DNA from 4 places in the Chryseobacterium pyrolae genome. Region 1 is predicted to be linked to each of the others. Evidence: riboswitches for the same ligand, from Rfam matches in the RefSeq annotation. Region 1 holds a riboswitch; each other region holds the start of a gene.
The links. Region 1 has a riboswitch for S-adenosylmethionine ahead of NZD88_RS10170 (SusC/RagA family TonB-linked outer membrane protein). Riboswitches for the same ligand answer to the same signal wherever they lie in the genome.

Region 1 (5,731 bases):
ATTGTATTTCCATTGGCATCCTGATAGATATATCTCCACAAAGGCTTTCCGTTGGAAGGATCTACGCCTTTCCATTCCTGAAGATAAAAATCATATATAGAACCTCCCACATCCAAACGCTTGGTTCCGGTTATAACGGCTCCTTTTGGCAGCTTTGTAATCTTATTGTTTAATGTGCTCAGATTCAGATCTACATTCCATTGGAAATTATCATTTTTGATAGGAGTTGTGAACAATGAAAACTCAAAACCTGTATTCTGTATCGTTCCAACATTAAAAGGGAAATCACTGATTCCTAAAGATGGAGCCACCGGCATATTAAACAAAAGATCCTGACTTTTTCTTTTAAAATATTCGATATTACCTTTCACCCTGTTATTCAGAATGGCAAACTCAAGACCTACGTTTAAATTGAGATTGGTTTCCCACTTAACATCATTCGTCTGTATTTTTTCAAGAACGGTTCCCGGCTCACCCAGATTATTGTAGAATTTGTATAGTTCCTGATAAGCATAATAAAGCGAAGATCCGTTTGGTCTCCGTAATTTATCATTTCCCTGACCACCATAACTTGCACGTAATGTAAGCTGATTGAAGATATTTAAATCCTTGATAAAATCTTCATTCGAGACTTTCCATGAACCTCCCACAGACCAGAATTTCCCCCATCTGTTATCGGCAAAGAACCTTGAAGAACCGTCTGCCCTTCCTGAAACTGATAAAAAGTAGGTATTGTTAAAATCATATTCTGCTCTTCCTAGGAAGCTCAACAGGGAAAACTTGTCACTGTTCCCACTGAAACTCCCCAATAAGGCTGCGGCATCAGGCTCATAATAGTAAGGCAAAGAAAACTGGCTTCTGGAACCTGAAATCGTCTGAAAATCATATTTATAAAATTCCTGACCTCCTAAAATATTGATATGATGCTTCCCGAATTTCTTGTCATACGTCAGAATATTACTGGTCGTATAAGAAAGTGTTCTGCTGTTTGATCTCGTTACAGAACCCCCGATTTCACTTCCTTCACCAATAAGCGGATTCGAGTAATAATGTCCGTTGTAATTCACTAAATCGACAGAAAAACTGGTCTTAAATTTCAGTTCGGGTAGGAAGGTAAATTCTAAAAATCCTTTTCCTGAGAAATTATCTTCTTTATTTTCATTTTTATCCAAAGGCAACGTTGCTGCTGCATTCTGATTTTGCAAAGCACTGGTAGGCCTGTACTTTCCGAAATCATAGATCCTGTTCCCTTCTGCATTCAGCTTGTAGCTTCCATCATCGTTTCTTTCGTAATACGGATAGAACGATGGAACTACTCTTGCAGCCTGAATAATATTGTCCTGTCTGGAATCTGAAGATGGCGGTGCGTTCTGGATACTGTTCGTATAGCTTAAATTCACGCCTGCATTCAACCATTTTTTAACTTCTGAATTGATTTTCAATCTCGTTCCAAATTTTTGAAAACCTGACTCGATGGCAATTCCCTTATCATCTAAGTAGCCCAATGAAAAGAAATAATTGCTTTTCTCACTGCCTCCGCTGATATCAAAATCTACCTGACTTCTGGAAGCCGTTCTTTGAAGAATATCCCGCCAGTCATCATTCCATAAAGGTTTTGCACCGGGAAGAAGTTTTCCGTCCGCCCCTACAGGTTTTGGATAAGCAGCGCCGTAAGGGTTGATTCCAAGGGCATTAACCAGGTTGTCACTTGCCATCTGCCCTGCCTGCTGAGAAGATATCTGAGGAGATTTGTAACCATTCCTCAATGCTTCCCAATACAGCTGAAAATACTGATCTGTACTGACTTGCTTATAATCTTTTACCGCTCTGCTGGAAAATCCCTGGCTGATATTAAAATTAACTCTTGATTCTCCTTTTTTGCCGGATTTCGTTGTAATAATGATGATTCCATTGGCTCCTCTTGAACCGTATAATGAACTTGCCGTAGCATCTTTCAAAACACTGATGGATTCTATATCATTAGGACTGATGGAATTAATGTTTCCGTCAAAAGGAATTCCGTCTACTACGTAAAGAGGATCACTTGAAGCGCTTATGGAACCTACACCTCTTATCCTGATGGAAGCCGTAGATCCCGGTTGCCCCGAAGCACTCACAGCCTGAACCCCTGCAACCTGCCCTTCAAGTGCTTTCGTAATATTGGTAACAGGTCTGTTATTGATCTTATCGCTGGAGATGGTGGCTATTGAACCTGTGTAGCTTGTTCTTTTCGCTTTACCATAAGCTATCACTACCACTTCATCGATTTCTTTTTCTTTGATCGTATCTTTTTTGGGCTTGACTTCCTGTGCGTGTACACTGATCATCCCCAGGAAAAATACAGCGACTGGTGGAAGCCAAATTTTAGAATTAATTAAACCTTTACTAATCATAATCAATTTTATTTATCATATATTAAAAATTAACCCTTTGCAGAAAAGTCAGCAAAGGGCATCGATAAATACGATTAACCAAATGCTTATTTTTCCTTTAAAGGCTGAATGTAACACCTTGCACAGGGGCAGGTTGTCAAGACTTCACAGGGTCAGTTCCCTCCATCTTTCTTTATAAGCCGATCGAAATAGGTCTGCAAAGCTAAAAACAATTAGTCTACAAAACAAGTAGACTTTAATTTTTTTTATGATAGATTTTCAAAAATTAACTTAAATACATTGTAAAAACCACAAAAATAGAGGCTTAAAACCATTATCGATTTCCTTACACATGATAAATATCAGTAAACACAATGGAGAAACTATACCATGAGATTTGATAATAAAAAAATGACGTCAATGACGTCATTTTTCAGATTACTCTGATTATTTTTTATAATTTTCAGCTAAATATTATCTTATTGCCATTACTTTATCTCTATTTTTTTCCATTTCGCTATTGAATTTCTGCTTAATTTAAACTCCTCAGCCACCTTTGTATTACTAAGCTTGTTTTTCTTTTGATATTCTAAAATCTCCATGATCGTCACCCTATCATAAGACCTCATTTTTTGATTAAATAATGAGGTCTCCAGATTTTCACAAGTGAAAATTATTTGATTCAGTTTAATGACATCCAATGTGGATAAAACTTCTTTCTGTAAAATGGAACTACAGGATTGATATTTTTCAGGATACTTTTTAAAAATAAGGTCGGAGTATATTTTTTTATAATTTGGACCTGAGCTTTCCATACATTCTTTTTATTTCTATTTTAAAAACTATTTCATTTTCGTAAAATATAAACATGACCGTTTTTCTCCAGAAGCTTCCCGTTTCCAAAACATATGTCCAAACATTGGATGGATAGAAGTTAAACTCCTGTCCCAGCAGCTTTACAACCTGGGCTTTATCTTGATTTAATAAATAATCAAATTCATATTTCTTCTTCATTCCATCTCATTATACTTACTCATCCATTTATACAGGGTGGTTTTGGGAATTCTATACTCTTCTATGACCTGAAATTTTGTTTTCTGTCCTGTATTAATTAATTCTAAAATAAAATCTACAACCTGTCTGGTATATACATTTTTCCTAAAATTAGGAGGAAAGGTTCCGGTGTTTGATGCTATATGATGGGAGTGGTTTTCAGGAGCAAATAATATAAGATGCTGACAATAAATTCTGAAAAAATCGTATTCGAGGAGTTTACACCACCTGAGAAGAACTTCTGTATCCAGATCTTTGCGGGCATACATTGCATTAATTTCTTCCTCAGTAGCTTTATGAAAACTGCAGATACGGATCATTGAAATTTCCATTTCCTCAACTCTTTCTCTTATGCATTCTCCAATATGAATATTTTTAAAATTAAATTTCATCAGATTCTCCTTCCTGTATTTTTTTAAGATATGATCTTACTTTTAATCTATTGAAAATAGGAAAGAAGAACTTTCCACAGTTCCCCTTTCCAATATTCAATGAATCATTCAATTAATATAATCTCTGAATGGATACGAAAACCTCCAATGTATTATCTAAAGTACTGGAATCATTAGTCGTATTCCCATTCCCTGCACTTGTAAAAGATTTATTATCTATACGCAATGCATAATAGACTCTATACCATTTGTTATCTGCAGTAGTAATGTCAAAAGTAACGGTCTCGTTTCTGCCATAGGTAAGATACACTCCGTCATCAAATTGTGCGTAATTATTGGGAAAGACTAATAAATTGGCACCATGAGAATCTCCTGTGTGGGTAGATACTTCTGAAACCCATACTTTTGCATTGGCAGCTGTAATATTATAAAGACGCGGATCAAAATTGGTATTGGACCCATTCGAATCAAATGCATTAGGCGAAGTGATGAAAGCATCCACTCTGAACGTATTATTAATGATCGGAAGATCGTTAAGAAACTGGCTTAAAAGAAACGACGTGGTCTTACGTGGAATTGAAGAATGATAATATACTAATTCTCCTGGGGCAATAACAGCTCCGGCTCCTACGGTAGCACTACAGGTCTGCCCTCCAATATCTAACGGGAAAGTAGTAAGTGTAGGACTTGAAGCGGTAGGCATTCCTGACACTGTATATGTAAGAATTCCTGATCCGACATTAAAATTTCCGGCAGCCAGCGTTGCGGTAAGCCCGTTGACAGGGCCAATAGCCTGCGCAGCATAAACACCTCCATTTCCTCCTGTATATGGCACACTCATGGTTCCTGTATATGGAGTACCTGCGGTATACGTCCCCGGAGAAAGCGTTACCCCGTTACAGGTAATAGTTCCTAAGGTTCCGGGCGCAAGAGAACCATTACTAAATGTTCTCCACTCTGTACCGTTCCAGAATACATAACCTACATAGCTAAGTCCTGCAGTTCCCAGATTATACACAAGCAGACCTGCCACCGGTGAAGGAATTGTAGCCTGATCAGTCTGAGAAGTCAATGCTACTTTCGGGCCCAGAAGTCCTTTTTTGCTTCCAATAGCAAGCCCGTCTACATTGACGTCCAGAATTGCAGATGCATTAGGTGCAATAGTTCCAATCCCTACACTGCCCACTGAAGTTACCGTAAAATCATTAGATCCTTGTGGAGCGGTTGGAGCTCCTGTTGCAGGATTGTCTTTCAGGCCATCTACGTGTAGAACTCCAAGAGGATTTGCAGTATTAATCCCAACTTGGGAATGCATAAATCCAAAAGCAATAGTTGCCAGTAGTAATATTATTTTTTTCATTTTTTGAATTGTTTTTTTTAGTTAGAAGAAAAAAGGTAAAAGCTTTGTTAGAAAAACTTTTACCCGGTATCATGATTGGTTTAGTTTTTATCCAAGTATGTTTTATGTGGTTCTGATTTTAAGCAACAGATAGAGGCGGAGGCCTGATATAACAATACCGGCCTGATACAAATATTCGTTTGGCGTTGCTGAAAGAATTAATCTTTATTCTTTCCGGAGAGATTTCTAAAAAAGAAGATAGGATAAGAAAGGGATCATCATATTTATACTGCCCGTTTGCTTTTGTAGCCTGAAGTTCACCAAGAAGCAAGGACTGATATTTTCCCTCATGATCTTTGACTGATATTTCTATCTTGTTTTCCCGGATCTTTTTACCATTTGACCGCTCCTTTAAACCATTTTCTTTTTTTACTATTTCCGGTTTTTGTGAAGACTGCTGAATGACGCGTTTATAAGATGCAGTGTCTTTTTTTATAATTTTAATTTGTGAATCAGACAGCGCTTCGGCTCCTGAAATAATGGTTCCATCAAGAATATATATTTCACCATTTTTC
Region 2 (5,731 bases), 140 kb from region 1:
TCCACTTTTAAGCTGTTTCCGTAGTAAAAATGAAAACGCTGTAAACTTTCCACGATCAGGAAATTGATGGGGAACCAGATCGGTCCACGCCAGTTACTGTTTCCTCCAAACATGCGGCTGTCACTTTCGGCAGGAGTGTAGTATACCACATTTTCCGTACCGTGAACTGAAAACACAAACGGATTTTCTTCATAAACTTTTGACATCGCACGGATTCCGTAAGAACTTAAAAATTCATTCTCGTCAAGCATTCTCCTCAAAACCTTTGTCAGTCGGTTCTTACGTAAGATACTCATCAGGTGTTTTCTGCCCTGTCCTTCCTCATCCCAGTGCGAAACCAGTTTCGTTAGCTCGGGCTTATTTTTTAATACCCATTCCATCCTAGCCTGGAAATTAGGCATCTTATCCAATAGTTTATGGTCTATGATTTCTACGGCAAACATTGGAATCAACCCCACAATACTTCTTAATTTTAAAGAAACACTTTCGCCGTTACCCAGTTGCAGCACATCATAGAAAAAGCCGTCTTCCTCATTCCATAAGCCTTCTTTGCCATCCCCTAAGTTTTCCATTGCTTCCGCGATATACAGATAATGTTCAAAGAACTTAATAGCCATATCCTCATACACCTGATAGTACTGGGCGAGTTCCATGGCAATACGCATCATATTAAGCGCGTACATGGCCATCCAGCTCGTTCCGTCCGCTTGTTCAAGATGTTGCCCGTCTTTCAGTTCCATATTACGGTCAAAAGCTCCGATATTATCCAGTCCAAGGAAACCGCCACCAAAAATATTGTTACCACTTTGATCCTTCCGGTTGACCCACCAGGTGAAATTCAGGAGAAGTTTCTGGAAAACCTTTTCAAGAAATAAAAGATCGGGTTTACCGTTTTGCTTTTCATCAATTTTAAAAACCCTGAAGCAGGACCATGCATGTACCGGCGGATTCACATCGCTCAGGTTCCATTCATAAGCAGGAAGCTGTCCATTCGGGTGCATATACCATTCCTTGGTTAAAAGAAGAAGTTGTCCCTTGGCAAATTCAGCATCAATGATAGAAAAAGGAACGCAGTGAAACGCCAGATCCCAGGTTGCATACCATGGATACTCCCATTTGTCAGGCATAGATATAATATCCTTATTGTGAAGATGATTCCATTCCGTATTTCTTACATAATCATTGAAGTTTCTTGGCGCATTATGATTCGGATCGCCTTTCAGCCATTTCCCGACATTATAATGATAGAATTGTTTATTCCAAAGCAGTCCTGCAAAAGCCTGCCGCTGGACATTTGTTTCATCCTCGTTTGTCGTTTCACTCTGAACCTCCTGATAAAATTCGTTGGTTTCAGCAATTCTTGTAGTAAAGACCTCGTCAAATTGATTAAACGGTTCATCCGTCTCATTAGGACATAATCTGAAATCAAAAGTCTTAGATTGTCCTGCTTCAATGATTTCATCAATTATAAAAGAAGCTTTGCTCCCTCTTTTTTCAGCATTTACCGTATTACTTCCGTAAACGATATGATCATTGATTCCATCCTTAAAATAAGTATTCCCGGTATAGGGGGCCCCATATAACTTTGGTGCATTGGTCTCATTTTCACAGAAAGCACTTTTCGCAGCCAGGTTTCTCGAATAGAGCTTTTTGATTGAAATGCTGTCATGGTTAATATCGATGCATCCGTCGTAAGAAGCATTCATCTGTCCTTTATAGGTGTTGTAGCCCCATTTCCAGTTATTTCTGAACCATGCAGTAGGAGCTATAACGATAGGAGCATCCTGCTTACTTCTGTTGTGAACCGTTACTCTGGCCAGAATATCATTGTGATCGGCTTTACAGTATTCAATGAAAATATCGAAATAGTCATCATTGTCAAAAATTCCGGTATCAAAAATCTCGTATTCAGGTTCCTGTTTGCTGCGTCTTCCGTTTTCAGCAACAAGATCGTCATATGGGAATGCATTGATTGGATATTTATACACCATTTTCATATAGCTATGGGTGGGTGTATTGTCCAGGTAATAAAAAATCTCCTTGATATCCTCTCCGTGGTTACCCTGAGGGTTGCTCAGACCGAAGAAACGTTCTTTTACTATTTTATCTTTTTTGTTCCAGAATGAAAACGCAAAACAGAAGATCTGCTTTACATCGGAAATCCCGGCTATGCCTTCTTCTCCCCATCTGTAGGCGTAGCTTTCTGCGTTATTATGGTTAGCGTAATGCCATGCATTTCCGTTCGGGCTGTAGTCTTCACGTACATTTCCCCATTGCCGGTTGCTTACGTATGGACCCCAGTTTTTCCATTTGGAATCTTGTAATCTTTCTTTCTCAACAATCATATTTCATCACTTTTTTCAATACGAAGGTAGTTTTTTTGAAAAATAATTCCAATTCCTTTCATCTGAAGAATTCTTAACATAGCCTTGAAACACTTATCATTACAGGATTTTTTAATATTAAATATTTTTTCTTGAAAAATTAGAAAGAAAGACATATCTTTGCAGAGCGTTCATTCAAATATTGAAAATGTTATCAAGAAAGGTTGAGGGATTAGACCCTATGAAACCTTAGCAACCCTTTGTGCAAGCAAAGAAGGTGCTACGTTCTACCAATTTATTTTGGACAGATAACTTACTGAAGTTCTTTTCAGCCATTTCCTGTGGCATTTTCAATTGTATTAAAATAATAATAGAATTGAAAACAGAACTAAACTATATTAATCTTTCGTATCAGACTTATTCCCAAAAGGAATACCATATCCCGTTGAGCTATCAGATCTTCGGGAAAGACCTGTTTACAGCACCCATTATATTGGTCAATCATGCGTTGACCGGAAATTCGAATGTTTCCGGAGAAAAAGGATGGTGGAAACAATTGATCGGTGAAAATAAGACAATCGATACGAATACATACACCGTTCTCTGTTTCAATATCCCCGGAAACGGATATGATCATTTTTTAATTGACGAATACGAAGACTTCACCCCTTCAGATATTGCAGAAATATTTTTGAAAGGTCTTGAAGCTTTACATATCAAAAACTTATATGCCATTATTGGAGGTTCTCTCGGAGGAGGAATTGCCTGGGAAATGCTTGCCAAGCAGCCACAACTCGCTGAGATATTTATCCCCATTGCCTGCGATCTTAAAACTCATGACTGGCTTCACGCCCAGTGTCTGGTTCAGAAATTTCTGCTGAACGGAAACGATGAACCCTTGCAGAAAGCAAGAATTCACGCTATGCTGTGTTACAGAACTCCACAGTCCTTAAACAACAGGTTTCAAAACAGATATCATCATGAAAATCAGCGCTTAGAGTCAGAAGATTGGCTCATTTATCACGGGAATTCATTAAACGAAAGGTTTAGTTTGAATTCATACAAGCTGATGAATCACCTGCTGATGAATATCAATACGGACAATTCTAAACTGGAGAAAATAGGAGCACGAATGCACCTGATCGCTGTAGATACCGATTTATTCTTTCCAGCTTCAGAAATCCGAATGTGCTTTGAGCACCTGAAAGAGAAAAAGAAAGATGTTTTCTATCATGAAATACAGTCAATTCACGGGCATGATGCCTTCTTAATGGAATACGAACAATTAAATAATATCATACATAATATTTTTAGAATGGAATGGCGCGAAAGCGAAATTTTATCTGACAATGACAAACAAAAAATTAGGAACAGATGAGAAATGCGAACGAAATCAAGTTTTTAAAAAACAGATCAATCATCAAATTTGAAGGAGAAGATTTCCTGGGTGAAATCGGGATCGACGGGAGAATTTTTAAGGCGCTTACCTTAGCGCGAATCAGTGTAGGGGTGATCTCCCAGCAGGCCATTGAAAATGGGCTTTCTATTCTGGTCAATGAGGCAGATGCAGAAAAAGCAGTTGCTTGTCTTATTGATGAATTTGAAGAAGAAAGAAAATCAGGAAAAGTTTCACAAATCTATAGCATCAATAATGTTTCCGTACTTGGATTTGTAGCGGAAGATTTCAATAAAGTTTTGGGAGAACTGGCCAGAAATAATGTTTTTCCCCTTCTTTTAAACCAGGTTGCAGGAGAAAACAGAGTGAATATTGTAGTGACCTCGTCACAGGATGAGAAAACGAAAAATGTTATTGAATCTGAAATTTTCAAAAAACCAAAAACCGTTCATTTAGCAATTATCGGTCATGGAAATGTTGGAAAGACTTTAATAGAACAGGTCTTACAATCTTCTGAAGAAATCAGAAGACGTAAGAAAATTGACCTTAAAGTAGTAGCAGTAGCCAATTCCAGAAAAATTGCTTTCAATAAAAAAGGTTTTAATGCAGATTGGAATGATGAGGTTTTAACAGCACAACATCCATCAAATGTTGAAGAACTGATCAACTTTTCCAAAGAAAATCAGCTGGAAAACCTGATCGTCGTAGATAATACAGCGAGCAAAGATTTTGTAAAAAACTATCACGCCCTGGCTGAAAATGGGTTTGACCTGGTTTCTTCTAACAAAATTTTCAATACACTTCCCATCGAGGAATATCGTAAACTAAGATATACGTTGAGTAAAAACAACAGACGATACCTGTATGAAACCAATGTAGGGGCGGGGCTTCCGCTAATTGACACCATAAAATTATTACATCTTTCAGGAGAAAATATCACAAGGATCAAAGGGGTATTCTCCGGTTCATTGAGCTATATCTTTAATAACTTCTCTGTGAGAAACGATAAGTTTTCAACCATCATCGGAGAAGCAATGGAAAAAGGGTATACAGAACCTGATCCTCGGGAAGACCTTTCGGGAAATGATGTGGCAAGAAAACTGTTGATCCTGGCCAGAGAACTAGACCTGATCAATGAATTCCAGGATATCGATATCCAAAATTTAATTCCGGAAAATCTTTTATCAGTAGATAAAAATGAATTTATCTCAAGGCTGGATGAGCTGGATGAAGAATACCAGAAAATCAAAGAAGGGCAAGAGCCTGGACACGTGCTTCGTTATGTAGGAGACCTTCACGGAGACCTTCAGAAAGACAAAGGTCAGCTTGATGTGAAATTGGTTTCTGTACCGGGAAGTTCTGCTTTAGGGCAGCTTAAAGGGTCAGATTCTATCTTTGAGATTTATACAGAAAGCTATGGAGAAAACCCGATTGTAATCATGGGAGCCGGTGCCGGAGCTCAGGTAACTGCAAGAGGAGTTTTCGGTGATATTTTAAGAGTAAGTGAAACTAAATAATATTAATAATGTAACAATATAGCAATGTAACAGTCTAGCAATCATTGGTACATTGTTATATTGATTCATTGGTACATTGATAATTAAACTATATGGAAAATTTTGAAACCTCCGCAATAAGAACCCAAACTGAAAGAACTCAGTTTGACGAACATTCTACGCCTTTATATCTTACATCCAGTTTTATTTTTGAGGATGCAGAAGATATGAGAGCAAGTTTTGCTGAAGAAAAATCTAAAAACCTGTACAGCCGTTTTTCAAATCCGAATGTGACAGAATTCACAGATAAGATCGTTAAAATGGAAGGTGCAGAAGCAGGATATGCATTTGCAACCGGAATGGCGGCTATTTATTCCACATTTGCCACTTTACTGGATGCGGGCGATCATATCGTAAGCTGCCAGTCAGTTTTCGGATCTACCCATACTTTGTTTACGAAGTATTTCCCGAAATGGAATATCGAAACCACCTATTTCAAAGCCGAAGATGCCGAA
Region 3 (5,731 bases), on a different contig from region 1:
TTCCCATCTGAACCGGAGCATACTTAAATACTCCATAATATGAATTTTCATAAATCTGAAGATCCGGAAAGACATCAAATACGTTATTGGCGCCCACCGTCAGATTAATACTTTTTGTGATATCGTATCCTACGCTCACATCCGTTACTACTTTAGGGGTAAAACTCTGAACTTTCCCAAAAGGATACCCATCTCTTATGACCTGACCAAAATACGTATTTCTTGCCATGAAATTGAATTTTCCAATGGCATAATTCAGTCCCAGGGAAGCTTTTGTTTTTGGAGACAGGGTTTCGATGATATTGATCTGGTCCGGCCCGAAGAATTCATTTTGGGCAGGTACTAATTTTTCAGGAAAATGAAAATCTTTGATCTTTGTTTCTGTATAATTTCCTGCCAGATTGATATTTAAATTTCCAGCACCCAATTTCCAGTCATAGGTAACCACCACATCAACACCTTTTGTTTCGGTATCAATTGCATTGGCAAAAAACCTTCCGCTTTCTACATTATACTCAGCCAGTCTTGGATCTGTAATATTGCTAGTGATCACAATTCTGTCTTTCACTCTGATCCAATAGCCATCAATAGTAACAAGCAGCCTGTTGGCAGGCTTTAGAGCAAATCCGGCACTTGCATTTACTGATGTTTCCTGCTTTAATTTATCAAATCCCAGCGCTCTGGCGGCATCACTGTCATTCCTAAAAATTCCTTTTGTCACAATTCCCGATCCTGAAGTGGAAATATCCGCATAGGAATTATTAAAATACTGCTGCTGAAGGGAGGGAGCCCTGAAACCTGTTCCGACAGCCGCCCGTATAGCATAGTTTTTTACAAATTCATATCTCACGGCCAGTTTTCCGTTCAGGGTATTTCCAAAGTCTGAATAGTTTTCAAATCTCCCAGCCAGATCTATATTTAATTTTTTAGCAAGATCATAAGAAACATCTGCATATACTGCCGCTGAATGCCTGGCTTTTTTCAAAGCATTATCCGGTGAAAAACCGATAAATGACTGTGAACCTCCGTTTCCGTCAACCTTAGAGTCTGGGCCAGCCGGATTTCCGTTGATATCATAACGGGTGTAAGAAGCTTCATCTCCGGGCTTGATCTCATACTGTTCAAAACGGAACTCTCCTCCAAATGCTACATTGAACTGATTGATATTTTTAGAAACGTCAAGATTGACCGTATTCTGAAGGAAACTGTGTGCTCCTGCGTAAAAACTTGTCGGAGATTTCGCCCCCAAAGAAGCATTATTGGTATTGTTTACATTGTAATTGAATGTATTACTTCCAAAAGTATTGCTTAAATCAATCAGCCAGTTATTGACATTGTATTTAGCTCCTAAAGCATAGGAAAAATCATAAACCTGGGATCCCAGAGAAGCCTGAAATCCGTTGGGATAAATGGAGGAAACTACATTGGATGTTTCACTTGGCAGCCTTCTGAAACCAAAACCTTTTCCTTCTTTCATGCTGAAACCACCGAAGGAATACAGCCTGAAGTTTTCACTCAAAGGATATTCGGAATTAAAAAACAGTTGGGCCTGTCTGATTTGAGCATCTCCGATCTGAAAATTAAAATCATCACGGGTGAGTCCCAGTTCTCTTATCTTTTGATCATCGGCTGCTCTGGCCGCGTCAGGATCATCGGCAAATTCATAAGCAAAATTATCCCCGAAAATATCAAGGTCATGATTTTGGGTTCTCGTGGTTTTTCCTCTATGGCTCAACTGTAGGGAAAGATTGACATAGCTGTCTTTTTTTCCCAAAGAGGATCCGTAGTTGATTCCGGCCTGATACGTTTCTCCATCATTGCGGCCGCTAATTCCGTAAGATGCCGATGCCGATGCTCCGATATCTTTTTTAAGAATAATATTCACAACTCCTGCAATGGCATCTGAACCATATTGTGCTGCTGCACCATCTCTCAGAACTTCTATCCTGTCAATAGCAATTACTGGGATTGTACTCAGGTCTGTTCCGACAGATCCGTTTCCGACCGTATTCTGATAATTGACCAATGAAGTGGTGTGTCTTCTTTTTCCGTTGATCAGGACCAGAACCTGATCAGGACCCATTCCTCTTAAGGTTACGGGATCAATATGTTCCGTCCCGTCAGAAGCGGACTGCCTCACTGTATTAAATGACGGGATCACATAATTCAGAAGATCCTGAACCGTAGTCTGCGGAGCAGATCTCTGCAGCTTTTCTATGTTGATAATATCTACCGGAACCGGGGTTTCCAGTTTTGTTCTTTTGGCATTCCGGTTTCCTACGATCACTACATCCTCAATCTGAGTTCCTTTTTCCTGTTCCTGCGCATTGACCAAAACAGATCCCAAGAGTATAACAGACAGGCTTAATTTTTTCATCTTTTGTTCTTGTAAATTAATAATAACATGCTTCCACGGAGCTCATCCGCAGATATAAAAGACTTCAAGAAATGGAATTGCTGCCAGAATATTGACTTTGTTCATCTTCCCCACAACGGGCTGGAATTAGCACCTTTACACTTTTTAGAGACGTGCAGGTTGCTAAGGTTTCATAGGGCCAAATCCCTCCACCTTTCTCGATAATCTGCTGCAAAAGTAGACTAATATTTTTAATTAACAAAAAGTAGATTTATATATTCTGTACTATACATAAAAAAGAGGGATAATGTCTTTTCATCATCCCTCTTTTTTCAATTTATTTAATCATCATCTTCTGAATTGCCGTGCCTGTTTCGGAACGTAGATGAACCAGATAAGTGCCTGGCGGATATCCTACTTTCAATTCATAGGTTCCGTTTTCCTGATTTAACTTAAATGAATCCAGTTTTTTACCGTCCATATCAAAGATGGCGATTTCCCCATTCTTTGCTTTATGATAGATCAATTTTACCAATCCATTCTTTACCGGATTATCTGCAATCTGAAGTGATAGTTTATTAGCTGCATTCACATCAGATGTTGATAAGGCACCTGCATAATTTCCAAAAATTCTGAACTCTCCGGGCTGTAGCATAATAGGAGCTGTGGTAGAAGCAAAATTCGAGATCGTATTATCCATCAGGTTCTGCCATTGCCCTGCATAAGGGAAATAGGGAACAACATTTTGTGCGGAAGTGGTATAATTAGCCAGCACCACAACGTTTTTCATTCCACTTATTGCATTATCATACACATAAATCCTTGTGATCAGTCCTTCAGGATCATTGGTAAGGTTGTTGGATTCTATCGTGTATGTTTTAGATTTGAAAACCTGATGGCTATTTCTGATATTGATAATTTTAGCCCAGGTATCATATACCGCTTTTCTGTTTGCATTGGTATCATAGCCTAATGTAAAGGCAACAGGTTTTTCATCGGTTCTGCATCCGCTGCTGATCGTTCCGTTTGCACAACGGTTGATACTGAATTCGTAGCCTAATTCTCCAAACTGCCAGATCATTTTCGGTCCGGGAATGGTAAAAAATGTAGCCCCGAATGTTTTCATTCTTTCTAAGGCAGTGTTCAAATTGGTCACATTGTAACTTCCGTTAACAGCTCCATAGGCAAGGTTCTTAAACATTAATCTTTCTTCATCATGACTTTCCCCGTATCCCACTGCGCTCATATTGGTAAACCCGTGAAGACTGTGGTTCATTCTGTCATAATTGCTGTTATCCTTATAGCCCATCGTATTCTGATTATATGGATCGGTCTGCTTATTCCACAGCATTACTCCTTTTCCTTCCGCTATTCTGTAGTTCGCCCACTGCTGTTCTTCTGCATCTGTTCCCAAATGTTCGAAAATCATATAGGAGTTCGGATCGATAGCCCATTGTTTGTCAGCATACTGTTTCATAATGTCTACCCTGTCCTGCTGGTAAGCATTGGTACAGACTTCATCATTTTCAGAGCAGTTTTGGGTAAATCCTTTAGTAAGATCCCAACGGAATCCATCGATATGATATTCAGTCAGCCATTGCTGAAGGCTTCTTTCAACGTAATATTGAGTTGAAGGACTTGTATGGTTGAAATCATTAAACACATTATAGGAATGCTTGGGAACCTGGTTGAAATAAGGATTATTAGCCGCTATTTCACCATAACCGTCACCATCGGCATCAATATTCCAGAGTCTCGCCAGAGGAGAACGTCCCGTTGCATGGTTAAAGGCAATGTCTAAAATAACAGCAATCCCGTTCTGATGACACAGATCGACAAATTCTTTGAATTTTTCAGGAGTTCCGTAAGCTTTGTCTAATGCGTAATGGAAAGAAGTATTGTAGCCCCACGAAAGGTTTCCTTCAAATTCCATAATGGGAAGCAGCTCGATGGCATTGATATTCAAATTTTTTAAATAAGAGATCTTGTTGATCAGTGACTGCCAGTTTTTTTCCTGCGTAAAATCCCTCAGTAATAATTCATACACCACCAGGTTTTCTTTAGCTGGTCTTTGAAAATTGGTCATCTGCCAGTTATAAGGAGCCTGTCCGGTTTTAAATACTGAAACTTCGAAGTCCTGTCCTGCAGGAAACGTTGGCAGGTTCGGATAGGTAGAACTTGAGATCCACTGATCATCATAGGAAGATAAAATCTGTGGCGAATAAGGGTCTGCTACTTTTTTCAGATCATTGGTTCTGTACTGGAAAGTATATAATTGTTGTGGAGTCAGACCATTTAATTCGATCCAGTAAAGATCCGGATTTGTGGTGTCCCTTTTCATTAAATACGTGTCATTCACTGCCCAGTTATTGAAGCTTCCGATGACATGGACAAAATTTTTATGAGGGGCATACAGGGCGAGACCCACTTTTGTCTGATCTGTAGGAAGGTAATTAATTCCCTGTCTGATCCAGTTGGGAATTGCTTCCGAAATTACTGTTCTGGGAGTCTGTAGGATGAAAGCAGCATTTTTTGAGTTTGAATTAGTGTCTGTTGCAATCAGCTCCATGTTGGCGTCCTGAGTTACCGTATAACTGTAATTATAAGACTGTGAAGGAGTAGAGGTAGAATTCACCACTGTTCCGTTTGCCTTTAACTGAAATGTGGCATTAACGTTGGTTGTTGCCGTAATATTTATAGAGTTTCCTGCCGGAACCGTGGTCAGGCTATTGGCTACAGGATTGGTTAAGCTTAAGTTTAAAATACCAACATTGACAAAAATATCCGGTGAGGTTTGATGGGAGCCTGTTTTATCTTTTAACAGAAACCCGAACCTGCCTATTCCTGTTCTTCCGAAAAAAGCAGTAGGAGTTATGGTTAAAGAATAGGTATCGGTCCCGGAATTATAACTGAGCTTATTCAGTTCATTGGAATTGTTCCAGCTTCCGTTGGTAGGACAATCCTGGCTGTTTTGATAATTGGTATCAAAAGACCATGACCAAATGTAAATGGAATTATTGGAAACACCCCAGGCAGATTCATCGATCTGATCTCCGGGAACGGTGAGGGTAATTGCATCCGTTTCATTGAATGGATTTGGAGCAATTATATAGTTGATCTGTCCAAAAGCGAACACCGCAATGAGCAGATAAACAAGAGAATAAAACTTTTTCATTTCTTTATTTTTATCGAATATAGTATTAATTTTCATTTTTTTACTTTATTTCCCGGTGAAAAAAAAGCTCTGAAAAAAGGCTCATGAAAAATTTCATGAGCCTTTACGATAAAAATAATTGTAATGAACTATGTTTAAAACAAATTAATTCCGGGCTTTCACAACAAAGGATTTTCCTAAAAAAGCCTCTTGCTGATCAA
Region 4 (5,731 bases), on a different contig from region 1:
TGATAAGAAGATTGACAGCTCAAATGCAGAAGAAATCCTTTCAAAGTATGACATTATTGTAGATGGATCCGATAATTTTGCCACCAGATATCTGATCAATGATACCTGTGTGAAACTTGGAAAACCGCTAGTGTACGGAAGTATATTAGGGTTTTCAGGACAAACTGCTGTATTCAACTATCAAGGAAGCAAAAATCTTAGAGATTTGTTTCCGGAACTACCATTTGACGAAAATTCCCCGGATTGTGACAGTCTCGGAGTGCTGGGAGCGTTGCCGGGAATTGTAGGGAGCATGATGGCTCTGCAGGTTTTAAAGATGATCACCGGGCTTCTCGTATATCCTGATCAGCTTACTCTTATCGATACCCTGAATTGGAGATTCCAGACTATAGATTTTTAAATGATATTGTTTTTAAATAAATGAGGCCGTAAAATTTCTATACGGCCTCATTTTATATGGATCAATTACTAGGGAGTTTGCATGACGCCCGTCTCCTCTTTTTTAGTCTGGTTCAGGATATTAGGATCCTCTTTCGCCAGTTTATTTCTGGTTGGAATTTTATAATTGATGGAAATTCCGAAGTTTCTCGTATCATACTTGCTTCTGATCATCACAGCCTGTCCCTCAGGCGGATTGGAATAGACCTGCATCACCTGTCCGTTGAAGATGTCGTTCGCGAAAACAGAAACCGTAAGACGGTTGTTCATGAATTTTTTCGTCAGGGTGATATCCAGATTATTATTGAACGGTTTATCTGCTGTAAAGTAGAAATAGCCTGCTTTTGGAGTCAGATAGCTATAGTTAGCCGTCAGTTTGATGTCTTTCGGTAAAAGCAACTGGGTCATAATATTGAAGATCCAGAAACCTTTATTGTTTAAATTGTCGATCTCATGCTTCTGATAACCGGCATACAGATACATGAAATTAATTTTATCAGGATTAAAATCAAACTTCATGATCTCGCTCATCGGCTTGCTGAAGATCATAAACGGAATCGGAAGACCCAGGTTGAAGTTGTGAATTTTCATATTGGAAATATTCACCTGCTTGTTGAAAAGGTTCTTACCGTCTTTCATCACGATCTGAGCGACCTGGTCTTTAGCAGAACTTACGCTGTATCCAATAAAAGCATAGTCAAAAGCTGATACTTTTAATTCATAATTATCAAAGATCGTAGGCTGAAGATCCGGGTTACCCGTGACCTGTGTATTCGGGCTGCCAAACGTTACGTTATTCGGGTTCAGGGCAGAAATACTCGGAAGGCTGATCTTTTTGTTGTAGTTCGCTGCAATGTAAACCTGGTTCATCAGGTTGTATTGTACGCTGGCATTAGGAAAAAGCTTAAACTTATTAAATGTTGTAAGATCTCTTTCAAGAACAGCGCCGTCCTTTATTGTTCTTGTAATCCCTGAAATATCATAATTTTCAGCACGGGTGCCTAAAATAAAGTCAAACTTCTTAAGTTTTGCCTGAAATTCAAGATAAGTAGAAGCTGTTTGCCTCTGATATTCTAAATTGGTAAGCCCTTTACTTTCCGTATCATAATCCTGTCTTTCATATAAACCGCCTAAACTCACTTTCCCGCCATCCAGAAGTTTTATCGGTTGAGAATAATCGACCTTGAAATTCGCGATCCTCATATCCGATTTATTATTAAGAACATCATTAATCCCGGCATTACGGAAAAATTGCCCGTTATCAGTATAATTACCTTCCTGGAAAAAATTATCCTGAGCAAACTTACTGTCAGATTTCGTATATCCAAACTGGAAGTCCAGCTTTTGAGACTTGTCGCTGAAACGCTTCTGATACGTCACGACCCCTTCTTGTCTTAGATTGTTGGTATGAGCCACATCCGATGCTTGATAATCAGCTTCCCGATAGGTGATAGGATTAAGGTTGACAAGGATATCGGCAAGCCCTCTACTTGCGGTATAGTTGTCGTTATTGTTGTGGTAAATATCGTAGTTCACCAATAATCTGTCCTGTCCAAGATCAAAAGTAAGACCTGATTTCGCAAAATACCCACGTCCTATTCTGTCGGTATTGTTATGAAGAATTACGTCCTGATCACCGTTCAGCATACTTTCACGGTAATTCTGACCCACATTCAGCTGCCAGCCGAATAGTTTATTTCTTGCATTCAGATTCACAGAATGCGTTGTTCTGCTTCTGAACTTATCGTAGTTGGTAAATGAGTAGTTTCCCGAATAGGTTGCCGTTAAATACTTATTAGCGTTTTTATTCGTAATGATATTCATGATTGCTCCTCCTGAAGTGGCAGGGAATTCTGCTCCCGGCTGCGTAATTACTTCAATTTTTTCTACCGAATTGGCAGGCATTCCTTCAAGGAAAGAATTTAATTCATTGGAGGTAATATTTAGAGGTCTTCCGTTCAGGTACACATCCAGGATTTTACCCTGATACATCATTCCTGCAATATCGGTAGCCACCAATCCGGGAAGTTTTTTAATCCCTTCCAGAACGTTACCGTTATTCAGCTGTGGCTGTTCAGAAAAGTCAAAAATCGTACGATCTGCTTTCTGTTCAACGGCTTTTTTAGTTTTCGTAATAACTACGCCTTCAATTTGCTTTTCCTTCTCTGCATTATTGCTGCTCTTCTCTTGCGAATAGGCAAAAAAAGATCCCAACAGGGATAAAGCTAATATAGTTTTTTTCATAATGTTTTTTACTACTGTTCAGTTAGACGTAAAAAAGAACAATTTGTTACGGTAAAATTTGCGAAAAGTTAAATTTTTAAGCAATTATTTTTTTTATTCCGAAATAATTATATCTTTGCCGTGTAATTATCAAGAATCTCATAGATGGGATAGCAACCTGCAAAAACAAGCAAGGTGCTAAAATAGATAAGCCGGTATGCCCGGAAAAAATGTTTATTCTCTATTTTCTACCCATCTTGACATTTTTGTTTTAAAAATAAAATCAATGTTTAAAGACAAGGGAAACCACAAGACCAATTTAAATTTTCGTTTCTCAGATCATGAAGTGTCCCTTCATTATTCTGACCTCTTTTCATGCCATTTTCACATGCGCATGTGTTGTTGTTTTTAGACTTCTTTAAAAAATAAACCCAACATTCAGGCTTTTCACGGTAACCTTAAAATAAGGTTACGGGAATACTATTGCCAAAAATCAAACAAACAATCAGTAATAAAAAAATAGAAAACACATGCGCAATTTTCAGAAAAAAACAATCATAGCTTCAGCGGCACTCATTTCAGTATTTTACTTTGGACAGTCGGATTCGGCATCATCCAAAAAGATCGATGATGTAGTTATTCTGGGGTCGAGGGGATCCGGAAGATCTCTTACAGAAACTCCGGTTCCGGTAGATATCATCAATATCTCAAAAATCTTAAGACAAAGTCCTGTTAATAATATAAGTCAGGCCCTCAACTATGTGGTGCCTTCATTTTCTTCTACCTCACATACGGTCAATGACGGAACCGATTTTGTAGATCCTGCCCTTCTCAGAGGACTGGGTCCGGATCAGGTTCTGGTCCTGCTTAATGGAAAAAGAAGATATCAGTCTTCTCTTATCAATGTTACATTGACTCCCGGGAGAGGCTCGGTAGGGACGGACCTTAATGCTATTCCTGCATTTGCCCTGGAGAAAATTGAAGTACTAAGAGACGGAGCTTCTGCACAATACGGCTCTGATGCCATTGCCGGAGTCGTGAATTTGGGTCTTAAAAGAAGGTTGGGACTGTCAGGACAGGTTTTCCTTGGGGGATACGCTTCTCCGGTCGCCAATAATTTTTCCGCAGGAATAGACGGACAGACCATTTCAGCCGATCTGAACTATGGAGCGAAAATTGGTGAGAAAGGCTTCATTAATGTAACAGGATCCGTACAATACCGTGATCCGTATTCAAGAGCGGGTGTACGAGAAGGTAATATTTATAATGCTTATAATGCTATTAATTACCGGGCATTACAGGATGGAGTGAATATCGATGGACTGTATAAAAACATTACCAATACTTTCAACAGTCAACAGATCATCAATACCGTCAAGCAGTATGCCTCTCAGGTTGGTTATTTTTCACAGGATTTTAAGAATCAAATATCAGGAGCCAACAGCATTGCTGCATTGCAGGGTTTACTAGGAAAAGACTTTACGGACCAGGAGCTTACTTACAGAGGGTTGGAGAGAAAGGATTTCAGTCTGAGGGCAGGACAGTCCAAGCTGCAGTCAGGACAGCTTTTTTTCAATTCTGAAATTCCGGTGAATGAAGACTGGAAAGTCTATTCCTTTGGAGGGTATAGTTATCGTTTGGGAAATGCCGGAGGATTTTACCGTCTTCCCAACACAGAAAGGAATATCAATGCCATTACTCCCAATGGATATTTGCCGCAGATTGAAGCCAATGTGAATGATTATTCCTTAGCCGGAGGGATCAAAGGGAAATGGAACGGCTGGAATGTAGATTTGAGCAATACTTTCGGGAAGAATGCTTTTAATTTCGGGGTCGTCAATACATTTAATGCCTCTCTGGGAGACAGCTCACCCAGAACTTTTAAAGCAGGAGGTTCTGAATTTTTACAAAATACCCTGAATCTGGATTTCTCAAAAAAATATGATGTCCTTCACGGCCTGAACGTAGCCTTCGGAGGAGAATACCGTTATGAAAACTATAAAGTGAATGCAGGAAATGAAAACTCTTATGTTTCCTATGATATTTTTGGACGTGTAGTGACTGGTGCTACTCCTGACAATGAAAAAGCGACTGACTTTTTTGGAGTTACAAGACCTGCGGGATCACAGGTGTTTCCAGGTTTCAGTCCGGATAATGCAGCTTCAGGAAGCAGAAACAGTGTTGCAGCATATGCTGATGTGGAAATTGAGCCGACTGATTGGTGGTTGGTAGAAGGAGCGGTACGGTACGAAAACTATTCCGACTTTGGTTCTACCTTTAATTATAAAGTAGCCACGAATGTAAAACTGGCTAAAAATTTTAACTGGAGAGGAGCGGTTTCCACAGGATTCAGGGCGCCTTCTTTAGCACAGATTTACTACAGCTCCACGTCTACATTGATCCAGCAGGGAAAAACAACACAAGTCGGGACTTTTAGAAATAATTCTGAAGCAGCTCAGGCCTTAGGAATTCCAAAATTGAAGCAGGAAACTTCACAGTCTTACAGTACGGGGATTACCTGGAAGATTCCAGCTTTAAGTCTGGTCTTTACAGCAGATGCCTATCTGATCAAGATTAAAGATAGAGTAGTGCTTACCGATTTATTTTTCCGTCCAGACAAGATTAACAACCCTGATGATCAGGTATTGCAAAGTGCTTTTGATATCGCGCGAGCCAGTGCTGCGAATTTCTTTGCCAATGCGGTAGATTCCCAAACCAAAGGATTGGATATCACCATCTCTCAGAATTCAAGGATTTCGGAGGGAATATCTCTGGAAAATAATCTGGGGCTTAACCTGAATCAGACCAAAAGGATTGGTGATATTCATGCCTCTCCTAAACTGGTAAGCCAGATCGATAATTATTTCTCTGAACCGAACAGAGTCTATTTTGAAGAAGCTGTACCGCACATAAAAGCAACCCTTGCTAATACCCTGAAATTCTCTGCACTTACGGTTGCTCTTAGAAATTCCTACTTTGGAAAAGTGACAGATGCTGATGTGCTGGATGCCAATTTTGACGGAGTTACAGAAAGTAGAGAGCATTTTGTTTTAAATGACCGTATTGTGAC

Region 2: another riboswitch for S-adenosylmethionine. It lies ahead of NZD88_RS10895 (alpha/beta fold hydrolase); the one in region 1 lies ahead of NZD88_RS10170 (SusC/RagA family TonB-linked outer membrane protein).
Region 3: another riboswitch for S-adenosylmethionine. It lies ahead of NZD88_RS12395 (TonB-dependent receptor plug domain-containing protein); the one in region 1 lies ahead of NZD88_RS10170 (SusC/RagA family TonB-linked outer membrane protein).
Region 4: another riboswitch for S-adenosylmethionine. It lies ahead of NZD88_RS12040 (TonB-dependent receptor plug domain-containing protein); the one in region 1 lies ahead of NZD88_RS10170 (SusC/RagA family TonB-linked outer membrane protein).

Annotation. Positions count from the first base shown of each region.
Region 1 is NZ_JANZQH010000004.1:108,938-114,668, reverse strand. It holds gene NZD88_RS10170 (SusC/RagA family TonB-linked outer membrane protein) at 1-2,393, opposite strand, end outside; SAM riboswitch class I at 2,477-2,574, opposite strand; gene NZD88_RS10165 (hypothetical protein) at 3,162-3,386, opposite strand; gene NZD88_RS10160 (transposase) at 3,383-3,817, opposite strand; gene NZD88_RS10155 (hypothetical protein) at 3,930-5,177, opposite strand; gene NZD88_RS10150 (hypothetical protein) at 5,296-5,731, opposite strand, start outside.
Region 2 is NZ_JANZQH010000004.1:251,221-256,951, forward strand. It holds gene NZD88_RS10890 (MGH1-like glycoside hydrolase domain-containing protein) at 1-2,345, opposite strand, end outside; SAM riboswitch class I at 2,533-2,639, shown strand; gene NZD88_RS10895 (alpha/beta fold hydrolase) at 2,701-3,702, shown strand; gene NZD88_RS10900 (ACT domain-containing protein) at 3,699-5,237, shown strand; gene NZD88_RS10905 (O-succinylhomoserine sulfhydrylase) at 5,330-5,731, shown strand, end outside.
Region 3 is NZ_JANZQH010000005.1:197,497-203,227, forward strand. It holds gene NZD88_RS12390 (APC family permease) at 1-36, opposite strand, end outside; gene NZD88_RS12395 (TonB-dependent receptor plug domain-containing protein) at 1-2,377, opposite strand, end outside; SAM riboswitch class I at 2,476-2,584, opposite strand; gene NZD88_RS12400 (alpha-amylase family glycosyl hydrolase) at 2,694-5,531, opposite strand.
Region 4 is NZ_JANZQH010000005.1:116,711-122,441, reverse strand. It holds gene NZD88_RS12050 (HesA/MoeB/ThiF family protein) at 1-400, shown strand, start outside; gene NZD88_RS12045 (outer membrane beta-barrel family protein) at 469-2,682, opposite strand; SAM-I-IV-variant riboswitch at 2,804-2,902, shown strand; gene NZD88_RS12040 (TonB-dependent receptor plug domain-containing protein) at 3,192-5,731, shown strand, end outside.